One region of the Arthrobacter ramosus genome, then DNA from elsewhere that is predicted to be linked to it. Evidence: riboswitches for the same ligand, from Rfam matches in the RefSeq annotation. Region 1 holds a riboswitch; the other holds the start of a gene.

The links. A riboswitch is a leader RNA that binds a small molecule or an ion and turns the genes downstream of it on or off. The one in region 1 is predicted to bind glycine.
Region 2: another riboswitch for glycine. It lies ahead of gcvP (aminomethyl-transferring glycine dehydrogenase); the one in region 1 lies ahead of lipA (lipoyl synthase).

The regions. Positions count from the first base shown of each region.
Region 1 covers NZ_BAAAWN010000001.1:148,638-153,046, reverse strand. The annotation lists gene dhaK (dihydroxyacetone kinase subunit DhaK) at 1-574, opposite strand, end outside; gene ABD742_RS00760 (MIP/aquaporin family protein) at 571-1,326, opposite strand; gene ABD742_RS00755 (IclR family transcriptional regulator) at 1,496-2,254, shown strand; glycine riboswitch at 2,362-2,460, shown strand; glycine riboswitch at 2,462-2,565, shown strand; gene lipA (lipoyl synthase) at 2,615-3,640, shown strand; gene ABD742_RS00745 (methylenetetrahydrofolate reductase) at 3,657-4,409, shown strand, end outside.
Region 2 covers NZ_BAAAWN010000001.1:3,996,688-4,001,096, reverse strand. The annotation lists gene ABD742_RS18405 (MFS transporter) at 1-846, opposite strand, end outside; gene ABD742_RS18400 (TetR/AcrR family transcriptional regulator) at 929-1,477, shown strand; glycine riboswitch at 1,666-1,763, shown strand; glycine riboswitch at 1,765-1,872, shown strand; gene gcvP (aminomethyl-transferring glycine dehydrogenase) at 1,925-4,409, shown strand, end outside.

The DNA.
Region 1 (4,409 bases):
TGGTGAGTGCTGCCCCCATGGAACGCCCGGCATGGGCGGTCCGTTCGGCGAGCCCGTGTACCTTCTCAAGGGACCAGCCGCGGGCAGCTGCTGCGCCGGCAACTTTTTCCAGAATCAGCGTGGTGCCGACACCGCGCCGGCCCGCTGTCCAGGTGGAGTCCTCCACCGCGACGTCGTCTGCGACGACAACGGTGGCCACCTCGATTCCCTGCTCCCGGGCGAGTTCGGCGGCCATTTCAAAGTTGAGCAGGTCGCCGGTGTAGTTTTTCACCACGAAGAGCACCCCCGCCCCGGTGTCCACCCGGGTGGCGGCGGCCAGAATCTGGTCGGGCGTCGGTGATGTAAAGATCTCACCGGCGCACGCGGCATCCAGCATCCCTGCGCCGACGAACCCGCTGTGCAGCGGTTCATGGCCCGAGCCACCTCCGGAGACCAGTGCGACGCGTCCCTCCCGTGGTGCGGTGCTGAAAACGATGCGGTTCTCGAAATCAACGGAAAGTTGGCCGTGCGCGGCGGCGACACCGCGCAGGGCGTCTGCCAGCAGAGTCTGCGGGGAGTTGATCAGCTTGTTCACGCCCGGGACTCCTGCTCGGTCAGCGCCTCGGTGAGCGAGGTGCGGTCAGCCTGGGTGCGCGAGATGAGCCCGAACAACAATCCCGCGGCGACGCCCGCGGCAAGTTCGGCGACAACATAAACAGGCCATTGCTCCCAGTGAACGGTTCCGCCCATCAGGAACTGTACGAGCATCGGCCCGGTGGTCCTGGCGGGGTTGATCGATGCCCCCGTGGCGGGCGCGACGGGGATGATTGCGGCGAACACGATGAAGCCGATGACAATCCCGGCGAAACCCGGTGCGGCCTTGCGGTGGATCACGCCGAAGACCGTGAAGACCAGAATGAACGTGCCGATGAATTCAGCGGTGAAAGCCTGCCAGACGGGGATGTCACCATAGGCGGCCACCCCGAGGCCCAGCTCACTGGCCTTCTGGCCGAGGACCGCAATGATCGCGAGGGAACCTGCAACAGCACCCAGTACCTGGGCTGCGAGGTATCCCGGCACGTCACGCCACGGGAACTTCCCTGTGGCGGCCAGCGCCACGGTCACTGCGGGGTTGATGTGGTTTCCCGAGATGTAACCGAAGACGTAGACGGTGCCAATGACGACTGCACCAAACGACAGGGAGATGAAGCCCAGCTCCGAACCGGTAAACGGCGCATTGCCGCGGGCGATGGCGAGGGCCGGGACGGATCCTACTCCTACGAACACGAGGAACGCGGTCCCCAGGAACTCGGCAGCGACGCGCTGCCACATGCGGTTTTCGTCCATGACGAAAGTTCTCCTTTGAACGGTGGATGAAATTAGCCGAAGAGTCGGATTCGACATTGTCAACTCTGATTCGGTATTATCGAATAATGCCGTTTAGGATCCCTGGTTGTCAAGGGGTTAAATTGACATGTCGAACGGAGAAGCCAATTGATGATGGGAGAGTGGAGCTGTGATCCAGTCGATTGACCGAGCGGCCAAAATCCTCGGGCTCCTTCAGGGCGCCAGGCGCCTTGGAATCTCCGAACTGGCCGCCGCATTGGAGCTTCCGCCTTCCACGGTCCACGGACTCGTGAAATCGCTGCAGGCACACGGGCTGGTCGCCCAGGAAAGCTCCGGAAACCGCTACATGCTCGGGCCCGCGCTGCTGAAACTTTCGAGCGTCTACCTCGACACCCTTGACGTCCGGGCCCGCGCGATGCGGTGGATGCACGAGTTGTCCCGACGGACCGGTTACGCGACGCGACTGGGTGTGAACCTTCTCGGCGAAGTTTTGATCATTCATCACGACCGCCGCCCAGACGGCACAGAGCAAATGCCGGAAACAGGACTCAACCTGCCCGCCCACGCCTCTGCTCTCGGAAAAGTACTACTCGCCTACAACCCCGAGTTCGAAAACGACGTGCTCAGCAAGCCGCTGGCCGAATTTACCGGCGAAACCATTACCAACCCCGCAGTCCTCCGATCCCAGCTTGAGGAAGTGCGCAAGAACGCGCTCGGGTTGGAATACGAGGAAGCGGTGATTGGCGAAGCTTCCATCGCGGCCCCCGTCTACGATGAAAGCGGGACCGTCATCGCCGTTTTGTCGGTAGTGCTCTCCGCGAGCGAGTGGCCGGCAAGCGAGGCCACCGTCCGCGAACTCCGCGACGCCGCGTGGACAATTTCGCGGGAACTCGGAGCTTCCGTATGGTCCTCACAAGGCGCCCGCTAGACCTTGCGCCAACCAGAACCCGCGACAATTGCGACAGCCACTCTTTGCGTGCCGCACAGGCACCGGATACCATGTGAGACGTGTCACCGAAAGGCGGCACGTGCTTATGATCTGCGGCGGGAGAGCCCTGCCGGTACGTTTCAGCAGGCGCCGTAGGAGCAAATCCTCCCCAGGAATCTCTCAGGCCCATGTACCGCCGCGGCAAGGCAACTCTGGAAAGCAGCCCGGGCAACCGGACTCACCGACGGTGCAAGCGTCCAGCCGAGAGGCGGAGACGCGGAAACTCTCAGGTCCAATACAGAGCGGGGAGGAACCGAATCATCGTGGTGCGTCCGCGCCACCTGAATTATGGAGTTCCTCATGACCCTGGCACCTGAAGGCCGTAAGCTGCTGCGCGTTGAACAACGCAACAAAGCCGTCCCGGTCGAACGCAAGCCCGAGTGGATCAAGGCCAAGGTCCAGATGGGCCCGGAATTCGTGGGCCTGAAGAACCTCGTGAAAAAAGAAGGCCTGCACACCGTCTGCGAGGAAGCCGGCTGCCCGAACATCTTCGAGTGCTCGGAAGACAAGGAAGCGACCTTCCTGATCGGCGGCTCCGAATGCACCCGCCGCTGCGACTTCTGCCAGATCGACACCGGCAAACCCTCCCCCGTGGACATGTTCGAACCCACCAAGGTCGCCCGCTCCGTCCAGGCCATGGCCCTGCGCTACGCCACCGTCACCGGCGTCGCCCGCGACGACCTGGCAGACGAAGGCGTCTGGCTCTACGCCGAAACCGTCCGCAAGATCCACGAACTGAACCCCGGCACCGGCGTCGAACTGCTCATCCCCGACTTCTCCGGCAAACCCGAACACATCCAGGCGATCTGCGACTCGAACCCGGAGGTCTTCGCGCACAACGTCGAAACCGTGCCCCGGATCTTCAAGCGCATCCGCCCCGCGTTCCGCTACGACCGCTCCCTGGACGTCATCACCCAGGGCCGGGCCGCCGGCATGGTCACCAAATCCAACCTGATCCTGGGCATGGGCGAAACCCGGGAAGAGATCTCCGAAGCCCTTACCGACCTGCGCGCCGCCGGCTGTGACCTGATCACCATCACCCAGTACCTGCGCCCCTCCGAACGGCACCTGCCCGTGGACCGCTGGGTCAAACCCCAGGAATTCGTCGAACTCGCCACCGAAGCCGAGGAAACCGGCTTCCTCGGCGTCATGTCCGGCCCCCTGGTCCGCTCCTCCTACCGCGCCGGACGCCTCTGGGCCACCGCGATGCGCAAGAAAGGCCGCGAAATCCCCGCCCACCTGGCCCACATCGCCGAAGGCATCCAGGACTCCGGCACCACCCGCCAGGAAGCCCGCACCCTCCTCGCACACCACACGACGGCCTGATCCGCAAGGAGCCAGCATGTTCCCCACCCGGATTGAAATCATTCCCTCGGACGGAATCGTTGAGAAAGTCCAGGCCGCTGTGCCGCTTTCCACTGCGCTCACCGTTACCTGCCTGCCCCATCACGGCATCGCACGGACCATGGAGGCTTCCATCAAGCTCAGCCTTCTGGGCTACAACGTGATTCCGCACCTCTCGGCGCGCGGGCTGGAGCACCGGGCGCAGCTTTCCGGCATCCTCCGGGACTGCGGGGCCGCCGGGATCGCGGAGGTCTTCGCCATCGGTGGAGACGGTGCGCAAGCTGCCGGCCCCTATCGATCGAGCCTTCCCCTCTTGGCGGACATCGCCGAGTACTCCGGCGGTAGCATCACCGCGGGCATCGCCGGTTACCCCGAGGGGCACCCTTCCGTGAGCGGACTGGACTTGCTGGATGCCCTGTTGGCCAAACAACATTTGGCCACGCACGTTGTCACGCAAATGTGCTTCTCCGCCCCGAAGGTCCTCGATTACGCAGCACTCCTGCGCCGCGAAGGGGTCGACCTGCCAGTGTGGGCCGGTGTTGCCGGGGCCGTTCCGCGGACAAAACTGCTGGCGCTCGCGACCCAGATCGGCGTCGGGACATCCCTGAAGTTCCTCAGTAACAAAGGAACCACCCTTGCCCGCAAGCTTCTAGGCGTGGACAAGTACTCACCGGAAGGCCTGGTTTCCGAACTCATGGCGCACCCGGATGGTGTCTCTGGAATCCATCTCTACAGTTTCAACCGACTGGAC
Region 2 (4,409 bases), 3.8 Mb from region 1:
GATGGCCGTGCTGAACACCTTGTTCCGGAAAAGCCGTACGTCCAACATGGGCGATGCCAAAGAGCGCTGCCTGCGGACGAAGACGATTCCCATGGCCAGGCCGGACGCCATGAAGGCCGCGGGTCCAGGGCCAAAACCGTGCACGGCGGCCTCCTTGATGCCATAAACCACGGGGGCCATCGTCAAGATGGACAGCACGACGCTGGGAACGTCCGGTTTGCCCGGGTTGCGATCCTTGGACTCCGGAATGAGGGACGGGCCGAAGGCGAGCAGGGGCAGCAACAGCGGCACTGCAACCAGGAACACGGCTCCCCACCAGAAGTGCTCCACGAGCCAGCCACCGAAGATCGGCCCGAGCGCGGCGCCGCCGGAGAATCCCGCGGCCCACACGGCGACGGCGAGCCGGCGGCGGTTAGGGTCCGGGAAGATGTTGCGGATCAAGGACAGCGTGGACGGCATGAGCATGGCGCCGAAGATGCCCATGCTGGCGCGTCCAGCGATGAGCCATTCAGCCGACGGCGCGAAGGCGGTGGCCGCGGAAACGGCGGCAAAGCCCGTGCTGCCGATCAGCAGCAAGCGCCGGCGGCCGATCCGGTCTCCCAGGTTTCCCATGGACACCAACAGGGCTGCGAGAACCAGCGGGTACGCATCGACGACCCACAGCAGCTGCACGCCCCCGACCTCCAACGAACGGGCGATTTGCGGCAGGGCAAATGTGAGTGCCGTATTGTCCACAGCCACCAGCAGCACGGGGAACATCAGGAGTGCCAGGGCAGCCCAATCGCGCCACGGGGCGGATTGGATCGAAGGGGTGCGGGGGTGCTGGGTTGTGGACGGCGTGAACATGAAGATAACTGTACCGTCTGGACGGTATAGTTTCAATCTGACTTATAAAATTACCGCATCGAACTAAGGGATGATGGACACCATGCCGCGAAAACCTATTGCCCGGGACGCTGTCCTGGATGCCTTTGAAGCCCTGCTGATCGAGGTGGGGGAGCGGGCTGCCACCCTGGACGCCGTCGCAAAGCGTGCAGGCGTCTCCAAGGGCGGCTTGCTCTACCATTTCCCCAACAAGGAAGCCATGATCGGTTCCTTGCTTGAACGCATGGACGGGCTTGCCGCGCTGGATATCGAGGCAATGAAGGCAGCACCCGAAGGCGCGGCCGCGTTCTTCATCAAGTCTTCCCTCTGGGCGGATACTCCCTTGGACCGGGTGTTCGTGGCAGCTACGCGGCTCGCGGAAGTGGCGCATGAAGAAACCCGCAGGCGCTTCGCCGGGATCCAGCAGCAATGGCTCGATGTGCTGGCCGAGGAAGTGGGGCCCGAAATGGCCAAAGCGGTCCGGTATATGGGCGATGGACTTTACTTCAACGCAATGCTTGAGGGCGGCGCCGGTGATACGGAAGTCAAGGCCAGCGCGAGGAGCGCCGACGTCGGTGCGCTGCTGGCCGCCGTCGAACGCCTCCGTGACTGAGTGGGGCCCAACTAACTCGCAGTTGTTGTCGTTTAGAGGCTCCAAAACGACATCTAGTGCGAGCTAGTTGGGAAAGCCGGGCGGGGTCGGTGACCACATTTGCGGTCGCGGGCAGTCCATAGGACAATTGAGAGTTGTGGCAGCCGTCACCGGCAACCACGATCGATTCACATAACTGAATAAGCCTTTGATCTGCGGCGGGAGAGTCCTGCAGGCAAGTGATGCAGGCGCCGTAGGAGCAAATCCTCCCCAGGAATCTCTCAGGCCCACGCACCGCCGCGGCAAGGCAACTCTGGAAAGCAGCACGCTGACGCGTGCTCACCGACGGTGCAAGCGAAACAGTGCCACAAGCACGGTTCCGCGGAAACTCTCAGGTCCAATACAGAGCGGGGAGGAACCCGATTAGCTGTGGCGTACCCTTCGCCGCCTTATTGATGGAGTTCCTTCGTGACGGTTAGTTCAACCTCCACTACGTTCGTTGACCGGCATATCGGCGCCCGCCGCCAGGCCGACATTGACATCATGCTCAAGTCTGTTGGTTACGACAGTGTCGATTCGCTCGTAGACACCGCGGTTCCCAATGACATCCGCCAGGACGTCGCACTGACGCTCCAGAACGCCCTCAGCGAGGTGGAAGTTCTGGCTGAACTTCGCAAGCTGGCGGCCAAGAACAAGACGGCCGTGCAGATGATCGGCCAGGGCTACTACGACACCGTCACTCCGCCAGTGATCCGCCGCAACATCCTCGAATCCCCGGCCTGGTACACGGCCTACACCCCGTACCAGCCGGAAATTTCCCAGGGCCGCCTCGAAGCCCTGCTGAATTTCCAGACCATGGTCCAGGATCTCGTGGGCCTGCCCATCGCCAACGCCTCCCTGCTGGACGAAGCCACCGCCGTGGCGGAGGCCTTCCTGATGATGCGCCGTGCCAATAAGAACAAGACGGCCCATGACGGCAAGACCGTCCTCGACGCCGACTGCCTGCCGCAGACCATCGCCATCGTGAAGGGCCGCGCCGAGGCGCTGGGCTTCGAGGTGGAGATCGCGGACCTGTCCCGGGGCCTGCCCGACGGCGACATCAACGGCATCGTGCTGCAGCAGCCGGGCGTTTCGGGTCGGGTGTTCGACCATGCCGCCGTGATCGCCGCCGCCAAGGAACGCGGTGCCCTCGTCACCGTCGCCGCGGACCTGCTCGCCCTCACCCTGATCACGCCTCCGGGCGAGCAGGGCGCCGACATCGCCGTCGGCTCCACCCAGCGCTTCGGGGTGCCGTTGTTCTTCGGCGGCCCGCACGCCGCGTACATGGCTGTCCAGAAGGGCCTCGAGCGCTCGATGCCGGGCCGCTTGGTGGGCGTTTCCAAGGACGACGCCGGCACTCCCGCTTACCGCCTGGCGCTGCAGACCCGCGAGCAGCACATCCGCCGCGAGAAGGCGACGTCCAACATCTGCACCGCGCAGGCCCTGTTGGCCATCGTTTCCTCGATGTACGCGGTCTACCACGGCCCCGATGGCCTGAAGGCGATCGCCGAGACCGCCCACAACCACGCCCGGACCCTGGCGGCGTCCTTGAAGGCCGCGGGCCTTGAGGTCCTGCACGGCAGCTTCTTCGACACCGTCACCGTCCGGGTCCCGGGCAAGGCTGCCGCGATCGTTGCAGCCGCCGAGGCCAAGGGCATCAACCTGCGCGGCATCGACGCCGACACGGTCGGCGTCTCCGTTGACGAGACGACGACGGCGACCGTCCTCGCCGACGTCGCTGCGGCGTTCGGCGCTTCGCTCGCAGGCGGGGGAGAGGGCTTCGCCCTGGAGGCCGCCGTCGAGCGTTCTTCCGACTACCTTCAGCACCCGGTGTTCAACACCCACCGTTCCGAGACCCAGCTGCTGCGCTACATCCGCAAGCTTTCGGACCGCGACCTGGCGCTGGACCGCACCATGATCCCGCTGGGTTCGTGCACCATGAAGCTGAACGCCACCGCGGAGATGGAAGCCATTTCCTGGCCGGAATTCGCCTCGATCCACCCCTTTGCCCCGGATTCCCAGACCGAGGGCTGGCGCGAACTGATCGAAGATTTGGAAGCTGACCTCACGGAGATCACGGGCTATGACCAGGTCTCCATCCAGCCCAACGCCGGTTCCCAGGGCGAGCTCGCGGGCCTGCTGGCCATCCGCGGCTACCACCACTCCCGCGGCGAGGCCCAGCGCAACGTCTGCCTCATCCCGGCTTCAGCCCACGGCACCAACGCCGCCTCGGCAGTACTGGCCGGCATGAAGGTGGTCGTCGTGGCCACCGCGGCCGACGGCACCATCGACCACGCGGACCTGCAGGCCAAGATCGACGCCAACAAGGACGTCCTTTCGGCCATCATGATCACCTACCCCTCCACGCACGGCGTGTACGACGCCGACGTCCGCGAAATCTGCGACTCCGTGCATGCAGCCGGCGGCCAGGTGTACGTTGACGGTGCCAACCTGAACGCCTTGGTGGGCCTGGCCCAGCCGGGCAAGTTCGGCGGCGACGTGTCCCACCTGAACCTGCACAAGACCTTCTGCATCCCGCACGGCGGCGGCGGACCGGGCGTTGGCCCGGTCGCGGCCAAGGCGCACCTTGCACCCTTCATGCCCGGCGATGCCAACAACGCAGCCCATGAAGACGGGCGCGGCGTGGCCATTTCCGCCTCGCGTTACGGTTCCGCGGGTGTGTTGCCGGTTTCCTGGGCCTACGTGAAGCTCATGGGCGGCGAAGGCCTCACCGAAGCCACCAAGTCCGCGCTGCTTGCCGCGAACTACATCGCCTCGCGCCTCAACGAGTACTTCCCCGTTCTCTACACCGGTGAAGGCGGACTCGTGGCCCACGAGTGCATCCTGGACCTGCGCGAACTGACGGCCCGCACCGGCGTCACCGCAGAAGACGTGGCCAAGCGCCTGATCGACT